Regions from separate parts of the Methylobacterium sp. AC315 genome, predicted to be linked through region 1. Evidence: riboswitches for the same ligand, from Rfam matches in the RefSeq annotation. Region 1 holds a riboswitch; each other region holds the start of a gene.

Region 1 (4,006 bases):
GCCTTCTCGACGCGGGCCGCGAGGTTGCCGGCCGTGACGGCCGGGCGGATCGGCAGGGCTACGGTCTCGAAGTCGTCGTGGTCGTGGTCCTCGCCGTCGCCGTGATGCGAGGGGCGGGCGTCGAGGTCGTCCTCGGCCGCGGCGCCGAGCCCGAGCAGCACCAGCGGGTCGATGGCGCCGTTCTCGGTCTCCACCACCTTCACGGCGCGGGGCAGGTGAGCCTCGACCTCGGCGCGAACCCGGGCGCGGGTCTCGGCGTCGAGCAGGTCGGACTTGTTGAGCACGACGAGGTCGGCACAGAGGAGCTGGTCCTCGAACACCTCCTCCAGCGGGTTGTCGTGGTCGACCGCCGTGTCGGCGGCGCGCTGGGCGGCCAGGGCCTCGGGATCCTCCGCGAAGGCGCCCGCGGCCACGGCCGGCCCGTCCACCACGGCGACGACGCCGTCGACGGTGACCCGCGAGCGGATGGCCGGCCACTGGAACGCCTGGACCAGCGGCTTCGGCAGGGCGAGGCCGGAGGTCTCGATCAGGATGTGCTCCGGCGGCTCGGCGCGACCGAGCAGGCTCTCGAGCGCCGGAACGAAGTCGTCGGCGACCGTGCAGCAGATGCAGCCGTTCGGCAGCTCCACGATGGAGTCCTCGGTGCAGCCCTCGACGCCGCAGGCGGCCAGGAACGACTTGTCGAAGCCGACATCACCGAACTCGTTGACCAGGATCGCCAGGCGGCGGCCCTTGGCGTTCTCGATGACGTGGCGGACCAGCGTCGTCTTGCCGGCCCCCAGGAAGCCGGTGACGATGGTGCAGGGGATCTTGGTCACGATGGTCATTCCGCAGCCTCCAAGGTGCCGGCCGGAAGCGGGCGGGGATCGGGAAAGGGCGGGATGCGGGCGATCACGCCGGTCTTGAATGCGGCAGGGCGCTCCCGCCAGGGCACGATGCCGTCCGGCGTCGCCGCGTAGGCGGCCAGCCCGTCCAGGATGGTCGCCGCCGACTCGGACGGGTCCATATCGCCGTAGACGTAGGTCCAGCGGGTCTCGGACGCGACCGCCACGGAACAGGGCCGCTTGCACACCGACAGGCACTCGACCCCCTCGATCCGCAGCTGCCCGGACGTGTTGCGCGCGCGCAGGGCCTCGAGCAGGCGCGCGCCGGCCCGGGGCCCGTCCGGATCGTCGCCCGGGCGGCGGCAGGTCGTACAAACGTAAAGGACGGTCTCAGGCATGACGGCCTCAGGCATGCACCGTCCCGCTTGCGTTTCCACGGCCGAAAGCCTGCCAGGCCCAGCCGAAGCCGAGGCCGATCAGCATCCAGAAGACGAAGCTGATCGCCAGCGAGCGCGCCGCGAACTGCGCCGCAAGTGCCGCGGGAAGCTCCGAGGACACCTCCGCAGCCTGCGGCGCACCGGCGACGTGCGGCGCCACGATCAGCACGAGGCCGCCCAGGATCGCGATCAGCGAGCGCCGGACCGTGATCAGGTACAGGCCCATCCCGGTGGCGGCGGCGGTCATCACCCACCAGGCCTGACGGGCGGCGAGCGGTGCCGCCTCGCTGCCCGGCAATTCCGGCGGCAATCCCAGGCCCGGGGCCAGAGCGACGCTGGCGAAGCCCGCGATCGCGAACGCGACACCGACCTGCCGCGTCGGCTCACGGCCGCAGGCCAAGATCACCGCACCGAGCAGGAGGGCGTAGCCGACCCCGCCCACGAGCGTCGCCAGAGCGGTGAAGGCCATCCGGGGCAACCCCTCGCCGGGCTGCCACTCGGGTGCGGCGTCCGGTGTGCCATGATCGTGCCCCGCATGAGCCAGCACGACCTGAGCCGACATGATCGGGAGCCTGCGCTCGGCCTGGTGCGTCTGCTTGGTCTCATAGCGCTCGGCCGCCACGATCAGCGGCGACGTCAGCGTCAACTCGAGGCCGGTCACGACGACGGCCGCGAGGAAGCCGGCGGCCAGGGCCGCCGACAGAAGCCGGATGATCATCCCTGCGCCAGGGGCGTCAGTGGCAGGGGAAGTTCTGGGTATGCCGGAAATCGTGCGCGGCGTTGTGCAGCGCGATCGCCGGCGAGAAGCCCGCCATGAACAGGAGGCCGAGGCCCAGGAAGGCCGCGAGCGCGACGGCAACCGGACGCTCTCCGGCGCGGATGCCGGTGGCGATGGGGGCGAGGGTCGAGGTGGTCATCAACATGTCTCCAGCCGCCCCACCGGCGGCATTGCGGGATCTCATCGTGACGGCAGGTCTCCTGGCTCGCGGCTCGGCGCGCCTGCCGCCTTCCCGGATCGCTCCGGTGGCCTACTGGCAGACGCTCGCCGCTCACAGTTGCGGGGGCAGCCGCGGTTTCGAGGTTCGTACCCCTCACCGCATTCCCTTTTCACCCCGTCTCCGGGGCACCGTCACGCCATCGTTGTAGACGCATGACAGCTCTCGCACAACGGAGGCCCGGCGGAATCGTTTCGGACTCCTGGGGTACGGCACGGATATGCGGGTCGGGCGGTGGCCGTGAGTGTCGAAACGCATTGGGGGGACGGACTTCGACGCGTCGCGACCGCCGTCGGCGCTTGGCCCGCGGCACCGGCGCCGTGTAACGGCCGGCGTGGACGATTCCGGCCCCTGTCCGATTCTCGAACCCTTGAGCGTTGATGTCGATGCGTACCTTGTCGCTGGCCCTCGTCGTCCTGGCGGCCACGTCCCTTCCGGTCCGGTCCGACGACAGCACCGCCGCGCTCATCGCCGGGGGGCTCGTCCTGGAAAAGGCCGGCACGATCGCCCTCGCGGCCGAGGATATGTACCTCTCCGAGCAGGCCGTGCAGATCGACTATCGGTTCCGCAACCTGACCGATTCCGACATCGAGACCACGATCGCGTTCCCGATGCCCGACATCACCGGTGACTCCGAGATGCTGGTTTCGCTCCCCGATCCGGCGCACGACAACTTCCTGAAGTTCCAGTCCGCGGTCGATGGCGAGCCCGTCGAATCGCAGGTCGAGCAGCGGGCGTTCCTGATGCGGAGCGATACACCGCCCGTGGAGATCACCGCTCGGCTCAAGGCGCTGGGGATCCCGCTCGTGCCAACCACCACGGCGACGGAAGCGGCCCTGCGCCGCCTCGGCGAGCGCCAGCGGCGCGACCTGATCGCGGCCGGCATCCTGGAGCGGCAGGAGCACAAGGACGGGACGATCGCGGATGCCCCGCTCTGGACATTGAAGTCGAAATTCTGGCGCCGGCAGGTCTTTCCCGCCGGGCGCGAGATCGCGGTGCGCCAGAGCTACGTCCCGAGCCTCGGCGGTCTCGCGAGCCTGTCCTACGGCGGGCCGAACCTCGACCCGGCGCAGAAGGCGCACTACGCGACCCGATATTGCACGGACCCGACCTTCGAGCGGGCGGCCCAGGCCCTGTACCGGCGGTCGAGCGCCGACGGCAGCCGGGCGTTCCAGGCCTACGAACGGTCCCTCTCCCACGTGATCAGCTCCGGCGGCAACTGGGCTGGCCCGATCGGCCAGTTCAAGCTGGTCGTGGACAAGGGGGATCCTACGACCCTGGTCTCGTTCTGCGGGGCCAACGTGAAGAAGACCGGCCCGACGACCTTCGAGACGGTGATGAGGGACTTCGTCCCGCAGCGCGATATCGAGATCCTGCTGCTCAAGACCAAGACGGGCGAATGAACTAGTCGGGCGCCCTCGCGGTGCGCCCATGGGCTTGACGCGTCGGGTTCGATACGGGCACCGCCGGGCGCGCCCTCCGGCCCCGACCTCGGCGCGTTTGGTCCAGCCCGCCTCGGAGACACGATGGCCCCGGAAGACGCCCCGACATCCGCCCTCGTCGATCTCGCGGCCGGCCGCGCCCCGCAGCGGGTCGTCGAGGCGGATAGGACCTGGCTGGACCTCGACCTCGGCGGCCGCTTCCCGGTCCGGTCCGTTGTCGGGATCCCGTGCGGGGAGGGTGGTTCGGTCGCGGAGGGCGCCATCCTGTTCTCGCAGGACGGCGTGACCTGGTCCGCACCGGGCATCAC
Region 2 (4,006 bases), on a different contig from region 1:
AGCGCGACGCCCAGCAGCGCCACCGGCGGGAGCCAGAGCAGGCCCGCGAGGGCGATCATGCCGATGCCGATCGCCCAGATCACCTGCAGGTACAGGATGGGCGGCGGCAGGCTGGCGGTCCAGGCGAAGCTGACGAGGGTCACTTCCAGCACGATCAGGAGCAGGCCGCGCTTCAGCAGGAAGGCGGCGGTCGCCGACCGCCCGCCATGCGTCCGGCCGTACAGGCTCGCCGACAGGCCGGTGAGCAGGATGAAGACCGGGGCACAGAGATGCGAGGCGATCCGCGTCCAGGCGAGGCCGGCCGGGGTCACGCCGAGATCCATCGGGTCGCGAACCTGGGCGTGCAGGTAGACGAACTCGCGCACGTGATCGACCACCATCAGCAGCATCACGAGGCCGCGCAGGGCGTCGATCGAGCCGATGCGGTGCGATCGACGCGGGGATGGGGCGCGGCAGCCGGCATCCCCCGGGCGCAGGGGATCCGGCGGCGCGGCGGGCTCCTCGGCCCTGCGGGCCATCAGAACCGAACCGTGAACGAGCCGGTGAAGCGCCGCGGCGAGCCCGGATACACGCGGAACACGTTGAGCGAGCTCTCGTAGTACTGCGTGTCGAAGATGTTCTCGACGTTGAGGGCCAAGCGGACGTTGTCGAAGCGGTAATAGGCCAGGGCGTCCACCGCGATATAGGCCGGCAGGACGAAGCCCGAGCCCGCGGCATCCCCTGCCCGCTCGCCGACGCCGCGCACGCCGCCGCCGACGCCGAGGCCCTTCCAGTCGCCGCCCTGCGGTTCGTAGACCGCGAGCAGGCTGCCCGAGTGGCGCGGCACGTTGATCAGCGGCGCGCCCACCGGCAGCACGTTGTCCTTCGTCACCACCGCGTCGGCGAAGACGTATCCGGCCAGCACCTTCAGTTCGGGGGTCAACTGACCTTGCGCGGTCACCTCGAACCCCTGGCTGCGCACGGCGCCCGCCGCGATCGAGAAGCCGCTGTTGTTGGGATCGGGGGTGAGCACGTTCTCGCGCTCGACCCGGAAGGCGGCCGCCGTCAGCAGGAGGTTGCCGTCGAACAGCTCGGACTTCACGCCGACTTCGTAACCGAGGCCGGTCTCGGGTGCGAGCGGCGTGCCGCGCGTCACCGCCGCGGCGTCGGGGCCGATATTCGGGCGGAAGCTCGTGCCGACATTGGTGTAGAGCGCGAATTCCGGGATCGGGCGGTAGACGAGGCCGGCCCGCGGCGAGGCCGCCACGCGCGATTGATCGACCTGGCTGCGCGGGGCCCGCTCCCGGAAGGACTGCTCGAAGATGTCCACCCGCATCCCCACGAGCGCCCGCCATTCCGGGGTAAGGACGATCTCGTCCTGCGCGTACAGGCCGGTGTTGGTGACCCGCTCCAGGTTGTTGCGCGGGATGGTGATCGGCGGCAGCGCCTGCCCGTAGACGGGCGCGTAGATGTCGAGCGCGAAGGGGCTCGTGCGGAAATTCGAGCGGAAGTACTGCGTCCGGCTGTCGGTGCTCTCGCGGTCCAGCCCAAGCAGCACCGTGTGGCCGATCCCGGCCGTGTCGAAGCGCCCGAGCAGTTCGGCCTGCCCGATCGCCACGTCCCAGCGGTAGTCGCGCACGTTGCGGTCGCGCGCCACGGTGCGGTTGTCGGCGGCGAGCGAACGGACCTCGGCCGACTCGCCCGCCAAGTCGCCCGTGTTGAGGTAGGTCGCGAGCCGCATCTGCCAGGCGTCGTCGAAGCGATGATCGACGCGCACCTGCAGGGTGTTGTTGGTCTGATAGGTGCTCTGGCCCGGCTCCCCCAGGAAGCGTGAGATCGGCAGGAAGCCGAGCTGCTTGTTGATCGCGATCACCCCGCGGTCGAACACGATGCGGTTCTTGACGAACTCGGTCTCGACCGTGACGCGGGTATCCGGCGTCACCTGCCAGCTGATCACCGGCGCCACGAGCAGCCGGTCGCTGTTGACGAAGTCCCGGAAGCTGCCGGCGCCCTGGGCCGCGAGGTTGAACCGGTACAGGACCGTGCCATCCTCGTTGAGCGCGCCGCCGGCATCGACCGTCCCGCGCGTCAGCCCGAACGAATCGATCTGGGTGCCCATCTCGACGAAGCGCTGGGCGGTGGGCTGCTTGGTGATGAGGTTCACCAGCCCGCCCGGATCGCTGCGCCCGACCAGTCCGGCGCCGGGGCCCTTCAGCACCTCGATCCGCTCGATGTTCTGGGCATCGGGCGGCGGGGGCGTGCCGCGATTGAGCGGGAAACCGTTCTTGTAGATCTCCGAGGTCGTCACCCCGCGGATGGCGTAGCTGAACAGGCTCAGGCCGCCGAAATTGTTCTGCTGCGCGACGCCGGGGAGGTAGTTGAACACGCGATCGACGCGGGTGGCGGCGAGGTCGCTGATCACCTCCCGGGGGGCGACGGTGACCACCTGCGGCACGTCGATCTGCCGGGTCGGGGTCCGGGTCGCGCTGACGGCCCGGGTCGCACCGTAGCCCGGCGTCGGCCCGATCAGGCCGATGCTGTCCGACGCGGCCGTCGTACCGGGGGCTGGGCTGCCGCCGACATGCTCGACCGAGACCTCCTCCAGGGCGATGCTCTCCTGCGCCCGCGTCTCGCCGGCCGGCGAGCCCGCCGTCAGGATCGCCGCGAGGGCGACACGCGGGCTCTGGCGGCGGAAGGGAGACCGGGAACGGCTCCGCGGGCCCCGGGCTTTCGCGGAGGGATGGGTCGTGGTCGGCTTCGGGCGGACTGGCACCGGCACACTCATGGTTGTCGAGCCGGAGGCTTCAGCGTGAGCGCGTGCGGGCGACGGGCCCACGGGGCCGCGCCGTCCCTGCGTTCCGCCGGGGCACCCCGCCCGAGGGTCGTCGTCACGCCGAGGCAGGTCTCCTGGCTCGCGGGTCACGATCCCGGCCTGGTCTTCCCGATGCGACGCATCAGTGACCACGGGCGGCAGGGACTCACCGCTTACAGTTGCGGGGGCAGCTTCGGCCTTGCCCGTACGAGCGCACCGAATTCCCATCTTCGCCCGCGGACCGAAGCCCGCGGGAACCTTGGCCGCCCGATACTCGCCACCGCGCCCCCGGGGGTCAATGCCTCAACGACAGAATGCAATAACGTTACACACGCTGTGGTTTAAGGGACACATCGGCCTCCCGGTTCGCCAGCTCACGGTTTCGGCTCTGGCGGATGAGCGCGCCCGGGCAGCAGCGGGGCGCCGCCTTCCGGGGCCGGATCCGGGATCTCTTCCACGTGGCTGCGGAAGCCAGCGCCGGACGTCGGCCTGTCGGCGCGCGGTGGCGGCGAGACGGCCAGCAGGCAGCCCGGCCGAGACCGCGATGGTCTGCCAGGGACCGGACGGCGCGGCCATCCGGGCGTGTTCACCGTGCGGAGCCACCCGCAGGCGGAGCGCCAGGCCCGGGTTGGCCGCAGCCTCGTCCAGGAACCCGGACCTGTCCGGATCGAGTGGGTGTTGGCCCCAGACCGGGATGGACGCGCCGCCTCCACGCTCTTCCGATCCCGCTCGGCCGGAAACCGTAACGCAGCGATTCGACACGGCGTTCGATCCGTCCGGATACGGTCTTGCGTCCACCTGGGGCGGCCCCCGATCTGTTTCGAGACGCGGCCCGGATTGCACCCGCGGTGCCAGGGAGCGACGCGCCTCGGCGCGAGGCCGGGCGAACTCCGGGCCGCCGCCGGGCTCATCCGTATCGGGCGCGCGGCGTGGGCCGGGCGCGTCGAGACCCGCATCAGATCGGCGGGCTGCGAGCCCCCCGCGCGGGCTTCGCGGTGCGTGCCGGCCTCCGGTGGGCCCTCGGGGCGCGGCACCTGCGGCTTGGCTTCGACACCGGGTCGCGGCGTCGCGAACCTGAACGGCCGCAGGGGGTTTGCTTTCCGAAGAGCGCGGTCGGCACCGACGCGGTACGCCGCGCGGCGTGGAGAACATGATGATGGACAGCACCCTGGCTTCGGTAACGGTCCCTTCCCTGAAGGCCGCTCGATCGGCGCG
Region 3 (4,006 bases), on a different contig from region 1:
AGCTGCGCCTCGACGAAGTTCAGCTTGTTCAGGTCGATCAGAAGAAAATATACGCCGTTCTGGCACTTGATCGCGTTGCGCGGGGTCCGTTCATTCAAGCGCGGCGACGCCACCTGACATTCGTAATAGTCGGACCGCCCGGCGGAGAGGACGGTCAGCAAGCCGCCGCCGGAGACCAACGAGAAGGTCCGCGCCCGGTGCGGCTGAGGCTTTGCACCCTCGGGGCCGGGGGCCGCGTCGAGCCCCACCGAGACGTCCTCCGTACAGGTCATCGGGCGGCGCAACTGAGAGGCTGCCGGTGCGATGCTCAGAATGAGGACCGCACCAGCGAGCGCTACCCTGTGGGCAATCATCGGCGGCAGATCCGTGATTCGTGGGTAGTTCTAACCGACAAGCTAAGGCGTCGCCCGTCGATGTAAATCTCGCCTCCGCGGGTCACGGAGCCAATCAACAGATTTACCGCCGCGCGCGATGTCACTTCATCTGCCATGACCGGTCAAGATGGTGCGATCGACAGCACCGCCTCGTTCTATGCCGGTCGATCCGCGTCCCTGTCGGGAGCCGCGTCCCGATGTATGGCTTGCGGCGGCTTCCGCCGGCCCGCGTGGTCGCGGGCGGCCACGCTCGCAGCGGGATGGACACGCGCTGCGAGCGGGTGGTGCCGGGGCGCAGGCTTGCGGCAAGGGGAGGGACCCGCGCCGGAAGCGCGATCCGGATCCGGCAAGGCCGTTCGGATCGTTGTGCGCAGCGCTAACGCGTCGGCGCAGCCGGGCCGGCCGCGTAGCTCGACACCGTCGGGGACAGGGCGGCGGGCGCCGGCGTTTCCGCCTTGGCGGCGCGGGAGTTGCGCTTCTCGTAGAAGGCATTGCCGCCGGCTACGGCCACGTAGTGCATGTTCGTGTACGGGAAGTGGTGGCCGGCCGTGTGGAAATACATCGCCTTCCCGACCTTCGGGTGACGCTCGCCCGCCAGCACCGCGTCGGCGGCATCCGCCACCTTTTGGAGGTCGCGGTCCTGCATCGGCTTGGTCAGGACGCCGGGGGCGAACTGCCCGGGCTGCCCGACCACCGCACAGATGCCGCCCGGGAAGATCGCGGCCTCCATCCGGTTCATGACCACGGTGCCGACGGCCAGCAGACCGGATTCGTCGCTGCGGTTCGATTCGAAATACATGGCCCGGCCGAGGCAGTCGCGCTCGGCGTCGGTGACCACCATCGACGGCTTGCGGCCGGGGATCGATCCTGTGGTCAGGGGTGACGCGGTGTTGCACGCACCGAGGCCGCCGGCGAGCGCCAGCGCGACCAGCCCCGAAACGGTCTTGATCCTCTCGCTACCCTGCATGCATCAGCGCTCCGTCCTCCGGCCTCGGGGCAGGGCGATCGCCCTGCCCGGCGTCGCCACTCTCGATCGTTGTACGCGCCAAGCTTGTGTGCACGTTCGCGGCGAGGATGTGGCGGGCCGGCATGCGTGGATCGCCCCGAACGCCGGTCGGCCCGCGCTGGCGGACCACGGACAGCCCTGGAACGCGGCCCCTCGCGGGACGGACCGGAGCCGCAGCGGGAGCCGCAGGTCCGGGCGGAAAAGCTTCGCGATACCATTAGCGTAGCATCGCCCGGAGCCGTCCGGGATCGGAGGGACGAGTCCCCCGGTCGGCGGCCTCGTTCGGCTGGAACGAGAGCCGGCCGAGGGCCCGGTGTCATCCGATAGACACACACGCCGCCAACCGGTGCCGGGACGTTGACGGGACCCAAGCCTTGGCTCGAAGGTGGCTGGGACGGTTCCCTTCGGGGATCAAAAGGGAACGCGGTGAGGGGTCTTCCCCGAATCCGCGGCTGCCCCCGCAACTGTAAGCGGTGAGCCTTCTCGTCACCACGTCACTGGGCCGCCTCGCCCGGGAAGACGACGAGAGGGCGGCGACCCATGAGCCAGGAGACCTGCCGTCAGTCGTGGTCACACGCGAAACGCGCTGGGCGGGGTGTCCTGGCGGGTGCCGGGACGCCCGCGCGAGCGCGGTCGGCGCGGCCTCGTTCGCGGTGACGTGCCACTGCCGTCGCCCGAGGTCCCGTGTCCCGTCCTGTGCCGCGCTTGACGCCCTCGAAACTGGCCGTGCTGACGGCCCTGGCGCTGCTGCCCCCGGCGGCCTCCGCCCGGGACGGATCCCGGCCGAGCCAGGACACCGAGGCGACGCTCGACGAGATCTCGGTCACCGCAGAGCCTTCCGGGGCCCCGCGGGGCGGTGCCGCCGCGAGTGCGGGCTATGTCAGCGGCGTGACCGGCATCGGCGGCCCGCTCCTGCCCGTGGCTTCCGCCAGCGCGGGGGTGATCACGGGCGCCCAGCTCAACAGCCGGCCGGTGACGCGTCCCGGCGAGGTGCTGGAGGCGGTGCCGGGCCTGATCGTCACCCAGCATAGCGGGGAGGGGAAGGCCAACCAGTTCTTCCTGCGCGGCTTCAACCTCGACCACGGTACCGACATCGCCCTGTTCCTGGACGGCATGCCGCTCAACATGCGCACCCACGCCCACGGGCAGGGCTATGCCGACATCAACTTCCTGATCCCCGAACTCGTCGGCGCGGTGGAGTTCCACAAGGGGCCGTACTTCGTACGCGACGGCGATTTCGCCTCCGCCGGCTCGGTGCGGATCGACTATCTCGACACCGTCCAGAAAAACCTCGCGCTCACCGCCATCGGCAGCTTCGGCTACAAGCGCGCGCTCACCATCGCCTCGACCCCGATCGGGGACGGCAACCTCCTGGTCGCGGCCGACGCACAGGTCTACGACGGTCCGTGGGTGGTCCCGGACGCCCTGCGCAAGATCAGCACCGTCGCCCGCTACAGCCAGGGCACGGCGCTCGACGGCTTCTCGGTCACGGGCATGGCCTATGCCAGCCGCTGGACCGCCACCAACCAGATCCCCGAGCGGGCCGTCGCTCAGGGGCTGATCGGCCGATACGGCACGATCAACCCCACGGATGGCGGGGATACGAGCCGCCTCTCGCTGTCCGGCCGCTTCAGCAGCACCGACGACACAGGCGTGACCCGGGCCTCGGCCTACGTGATCCGCTCGCAGCTCAACCTGTTCAACGACTTCACTTATGTCCTCAACGACCCCGTCGCGGGCGACCAGTTCCACCAGCTCGACCAGCGCATCATCGGCGGCGGCGAGGCGCTGCACATCTTCCAGGGCGCGTTGTTCGGGCGTCCGATGGAGAACGAGGTCGGCGTGCAGACCCGGACCGACAGCATCCGGGTCGGGCTGTTCAACACGACGAACCGGCAATACCGCTCGGGCGTGCTCGACGATCGGGTGCTGGAGACGAGCGGGGCCTTCTATTTCGACAACCGGGTGCGCTGGACCGACTGGCTGCGCACCAGCCTCGGCTTCCGCGCCGACGGCTATGATGCCCGCGTCGCCTCGGACACGCCGGCCAATTCGGGCCGGGCCCGCGACGGCATCGTCAATCCTAAGCTCGGCCTGACCCTCGGACCGTGGTTCGACACCGAGTTCTACGTGAATTACGGCGGCGGCTTCCACTCGAACGACGTGCGCGGGGTGACTGCCACGGTCGATCCGGCAAGCCCCCTGTTCAACATCGGCCGCGCGCCGTTCCTGGTGCCCTCGACCGGCTACGAGGTCGGGCTGCGCAACCGCTCGATCGCCGGGCTGGAGACCAGCCTCGCCTTGTTCCGGCTCGACTTCGCGTCCGAAAACCTGTTCCAGGGCGACACCGGCACCACGGAGCCGAGCCGCCCGACCCGGCGCTTCGGCGTCGAGTGGACGAACCGCTACGCGCTGACGCCGTTCCTGTCGCTGGAGGGCGATCTGACGATCACCAACGCCCGGTTCTCCGATTCCGACCCAGTCGGCACCCGGGTGCCGGAGGCGCCTACCACCATCGCGTCGGCCGGCATCACCTTCGGCGCGCCGCTCGGCTGGTTCGGCTCCCTGCGGTTCCGGTATTTCGGGCCGCGCCCGCTGATCGAGGACAATTCCATCCGCTCGCGCC
Region 4 (4,006 bases), on a different contig from region 1:
CCGACTACCTCAGCCACCCACAGTCTTACTTTATTTTGCCGGTTATATATTTTATTGTCTTGCAGATCCGATCAAATCGTCGATATCAATCGGATTGCAGCATGTCAATCTCATCCAGATTTACAAATTTATTTCGAATAAATCAATAATTCGACTGTATTAATCTGCAAAACTTCAAAAATATGCATGATAATTTTGATCGCGATACAGCCTGAGCAAATGTCTCCGATGAAACACGATCAGGGTCGCGTGCGCGGTACCGTCCGATATGGAGAATGCCGATCGCCTTGGCCCGTGACGACGAACGATACCAAGGCATGGGGACTGGTCCCCCTGCGATCGTCACCCAGTCTCGCGCGGAAACGTGCCGAGGTGTTTTCCGGAGCCGTCCATCATGCGTCGCAAAGCGGTGCGTCCCGGCCAAGAAGCGACGACAAGGCGTGGAGGCCCGACCAATGCGCGTTCACCCCGCGTCGCGCAGGGGAGATCCGGTAACGGCCCGGCATCCCGGACAACCGGTCGCCACGAATTGAGCTCACCCAAACGCGTGAACGCGCTTGACGATTACCTGAGGCCTTTCGGTCGGGGTCTGGACGCCGGTCCGGCCCGCGAGTTCCCTCTCGACCTTCTGTTCGAGTTTCCGCGCGCGCGAGATATCGTAGTGGGTCTGCATCTCCATCAGCATCTCCATGCGGGCCCCGAACACCTTCTCGACCCGCAGAGCCAGTTCGGCCGTAAGAGCGATCTTCTCGTTCAAGAAGTCGGACAGCGTTTGGCGCGTCACGTTGAGCAGGCTGGCCGCAGCCATGACGGTTAGGTTACGCGGCTCAAGGATATTGCGGCTAACAAACCCGCCAGGATGACAGGGATTCTCTAATACATAAGGTGAATTCATAATGATTCTCCTACCAGGTTTTGCAAATTTGGCGAATAAGCGACAGAGCGGAAACCACTATTTTAGCCGATGCGCCGTCTTAAAACACCTCTGATTTCGGCTCGCAAATCTTACGCGACAGCTCAAAAAAAGTTCCTGAGTTGTCTAAAAGTAAAATAAGTAGATTTTAATTTGCTTATTTTCAAAATAACAACGCTGATATCTGGAAAAATAAGTTCAAATTCGTTAAGCAGCAAGTCATTTTAAAAAATACTATTACAGTGGAAATACAAAATTTTGCGCCATGCAGTCGGAGGCCCGTGATCCGTTAAGCATCGCGCGAGGCGATCGTGCGCCTGATCGCAGGCCGCCCACGCAGGGGGCCGGATATCCACACGCTTGACGTTCCACCGGCATACAGCCACGCTAGTCGGCGACGGTTCCCCTCGGGGATCAAAAGGGAACGCGGTGAGGGGCCTGCCCTGAAACCGCGGCTGTCCCCGCAACTGTGAGCGGCGAGTCCTTCACCACCACGTCACTGGGTCTCAAGCCCGGGAAGACGGTGCGAGGGCGGCGACCCGCGAGCCAGGAGACCTGCCGTCAGCCGTGGTCACACGCGAAACGCGTCAGGCGGGGTGTCCTGGCGGGTGTCGAGACGGCCGTGCGCGAGCGCGGTCGGCGAGGCCTCGTTCGCGGTGACGTGCCACAGCAAGCGCGCCCGCGTCCCGGTTCCCGATGCTTTCCCTTGTCGTGCCGATCCCGGCCGCGTTTGCACGCGGCCTGATCCTTCACCCGGGCCGCCGCGCGTGGACCGGACCGGATCAGACACGCATCCGCAATTGTAATGTTATTACATTGCTATTAGGGCATCTGAACCGGCGGCCGCCGCGCTCGGACCTATCCTCACCATGTCGCGATCCAAACTTCCTCGTCGCAGCCGGCGTAGACCGCTCTGCGGTGCCATGCTCACGCTCCTGGCAAGCCCGGCCGCAGCCCAGGAAACCGTGACCCTCGATCAGCTCTCCGTCGAGGGGGAGGGCGGCGTCAGCCTGACCCGCGCTGCGCCGACCGGGCTGAACCTGCGCACGCCCGACCGGACCGCGAGCCGGCTCGGGCTGACGCCGCTGGAGACGCCGGCGAGCGTCGATATCGTGTCGGGCGAGACCGCACGGCTGCGCGGCCAGGACACGATCGCCGAAGCTGTGACCCAGGACGCCACCGGCATCACCACGATCGCGGCGCCGGGCAACGGCAACGGCGCCTTCACGTCGCGCGGTTTCGCGGGCCCGAACTCGATCCAGCAGCTCTACGACGGCACACGCTTCTATGTCGGGGCCAACACGGTCACGTTCCCGTTCGACACCTGGAACGTCGAGCGTATCGAGGTGCTGCGCGGCCCGTCCTCGGTGCTCTACGGCGACGGCGCCATCGGCGGCGTGATCAACGTGGTGCCGAAGAAGCCGGTCTTCGTGCCGATCAACACCGCGCGCGCGGTGATCGGCACCGACGGCGTCGCGCGGCTGGCGCTGGATTCGGGCGGGGCGCTCGGGCGCGAGGAATTCGGCGACACCTTCGCGTACCGCCTCAACGTCAGCGGCAACCGCGCGGATGGCTGGATCCGGCCGGAGGGCGATTTCCGCAACCTCGCCGTCTCGGCCGCCCTGCTGTTCCAGCCGAGCCCGGACCTCGCCGTCACGGTGAGCCACGACCTCGGCTACCAGGAGCCGGCGCGCTACTGGGGCACGCCCCTGGTCGAGGGTAGGATCCCGGACCTGATCCGGTTCAACAACTACAACGTCCGCGACGCGAAGATTACCTGGTCGGATAACTGGACCCAGTTCAAGACCGAGTGGACGCCCTCGGACGACATCATCGTGCGCAATACGGCCTATCGGCTCACCAGCCGGCGGCATTGGCTCGATACCGAGCAATACACCTACAACCGCGGCACCGGGCTGGTCGACCGGGGCAGCTACACCGAGATCTACCACAGCCAGGAACAGGTCGGGAATCGCCTGGACGCGAGCGTCAAGGGCAACCTGTTCGGCCTGCCGAACGCGTTCGCGGTCGGGTTCGACGTGAACCACATCGACTTCCGCCACACGAACAATTTCACCTTCGACCAGACCACCAGCGTGCCGCTGATAGGCTACGATCCAGGATACTTCCCGCAGAACGGGCGGGCGCAGCCGGCCTACGCGACACAGACCAGCCAGGCCTCGGTCTTCGCCGAGGACCGGGTGATCCTGTCGGACAAGCTCTCGTTCCTCACCGGCGTGCGCCTGGACGTGCCGACGCTCCGTCGCGAGGATTTGCAGAGCGGATCACAGTTCGAGAAAACCTATCAGGCGCTCGGCTACCGGTTCGGGCTGGTCTACAACCCGACGCCGGACAACGCGCTCTACGCCCAGTACAGCTTCGCGACCGACCCGGTGAACAGCCTCATCACCCTGACGCAGTCGCTCTCAGGGTTCCAGCTCGCCACCGGCACGCAGGTCGAAATCGGCGCCAAGGGCCTCGCATTCGACGGCGCACTGGAATGGACGGTTGCCGGATACCGGATCGTCAAGGACAACCTGATCTCGACCGTGCCGGGTCAGCCGACCGTGTCGACCCAGGTCGGCCAGCAATCCTCGCAGGGCTTCGAGCTGGCGCTGGGCTGGCACCTCGCCCCGGGCTGGCGGCTGGACGGCAACCTCGCGCTCCTGCACGCGCAATACGATACGTTCAATCAGAGCGTGAACGGCGCGACCGTCTCGTATGCCGGCAACCAGCCGATCGACGTGCCCGAGCGGGTCGCCAACCTGTGGCTGACCTGGGACTTTGCCCGCGCCTGGACGGCACGCGTGGGGCTCCAGAACGTCGGCCAGGTCTACAGCGACTTCTCCAACACGGCCCGGCGCCCGGCCTACAACCTCGTCAACCTCGTGCTCGACCATCAGGTGACGGCGGATTCGCGCCTGAGCCTGCGGGTCTACAACCTGTTCGACAAGGTTTACGCAATCAGCGGCAATGCCGTGAACGGGGTCGGCACCAACTGGCTGCTCGGCCGGCCGCGCTCGATGGAAGTCGCCTACACGGTGACTTGGTGAGGCAGCGGGTCGGCAAAGCCGCGCGTCGCTGGCTGCTGCT

What was found. Region 1 has a riboswitch for cobalamin ahead of AC0IY0_RS06250 (CbtB domain-containing protein). Riboswitches for the same ligand answer to the same signal wherever they lie in the genome.
Positions count from the first base shown of each region.
Region 2: linked by a shared signal. The riboswitch ahead of AC0IY0_RS16020 (TonB-dependent siderophore receptor) and the one ahead of AC0IY0_RS06250 (CbtB domain-containing protein) in region 1 are both predicted to bind cobalamin.
Region 3: linked by a shared signal. The riboswitch ahead of AC0IY0_RS25135 (TonB-dependent receptor) and the one ahead of AC0IY0_RS06250 (CbtB domain-containing protein) in region 1 are both predicted to bind cobalamin.
Region 4: linked by a shared signal. The riboswitch ahead of AC0IY0_RS00585 (TonB-dependent receptor) and the one ahead of AC0IY0_RS06250 (CbtB domain-containing protein) in region 1 are both predicted to bind cobalamin.

Region 1 covers NZ_CEEDEA010000003.1:214,485-218,490, forward strand. Annotated here, with positions in the region: gene cobW (cobalamin biosynthesis protein CobW) at 1-827, opposite strand, end outside; gene AC0IY0_RS06240 (DUF1636 family protein) at 824-1,222, opposite strand; gene AC0IY0_RS06245 (CbtA family protein) at 1,230-1,979, opposite strand; gene AC0IY0_RS06250 (CbtB domain-containing protein) at 1,996-2,178, opposite strand; cobalamin riboswitch at 2,213-2,407, opposite strand; gene AC0IY0_RS06255 (DUF4424 domain-containing protein) at 2,637-3,659, shown strand; gene AC0IY0_RS06260 (coagulation factor 5 8 type domain-containing protein) at 3,783-4,006, shown strand, end outside.
Region 2 covers NZ_CEEDEA010000008.1:195,312-199,317, reverse strand. Annotated here, with positions in the region: gene AC0IY0_RS16025 (acetyltransferase domain-containing protein) at 1-518, opposite strand, end outside; gene AC0IY0_RS16020 (TonB-dependent siderophore receptor) at 518-2,752, opposite strand; cobalamin riboswitch at 2,860-3,068, opposite strand; gene AC0IY0_RS16015 (hypothetical protein) at 3,948-4,006, shown strand, end outside.
Region 3 covers NZ_CEEDEA010000025.1:9,181-13,186, forward strand. Annotated here, with positions in the region: gene AC0IY0_RS25125 (hypothetical protein) at 1-353, opposite strand, end outside; gene AC0IY0_RS25130 (cell wall hydrolase) at 751-1,341, opposite strand; cobalamin riboswitch at 1,759-1,956, shown strand; gene AC0IY0_RS25135 (TonB-dependent receptor) at 2,197-4,006, shown strand, end outside.
Region 4 covers NZ_CEEDEA010000001.1:120,491-124,496, forward strand. Annotated here, with positions in the region: gene AC0IY0_RS00580 (HigA family addiction module antitoxin) at 536-895, opposite strand; cobalamin riboswitch at 1,295-1,490, shown strand; gene AC0IY0_RS00585 (TonB-dependent receptor) at 1,783-3,966, shown strand; gene AC0IY0_RS00590 (PepSY domain-containing protein) at 3,963-4,006, shown strand, end outside.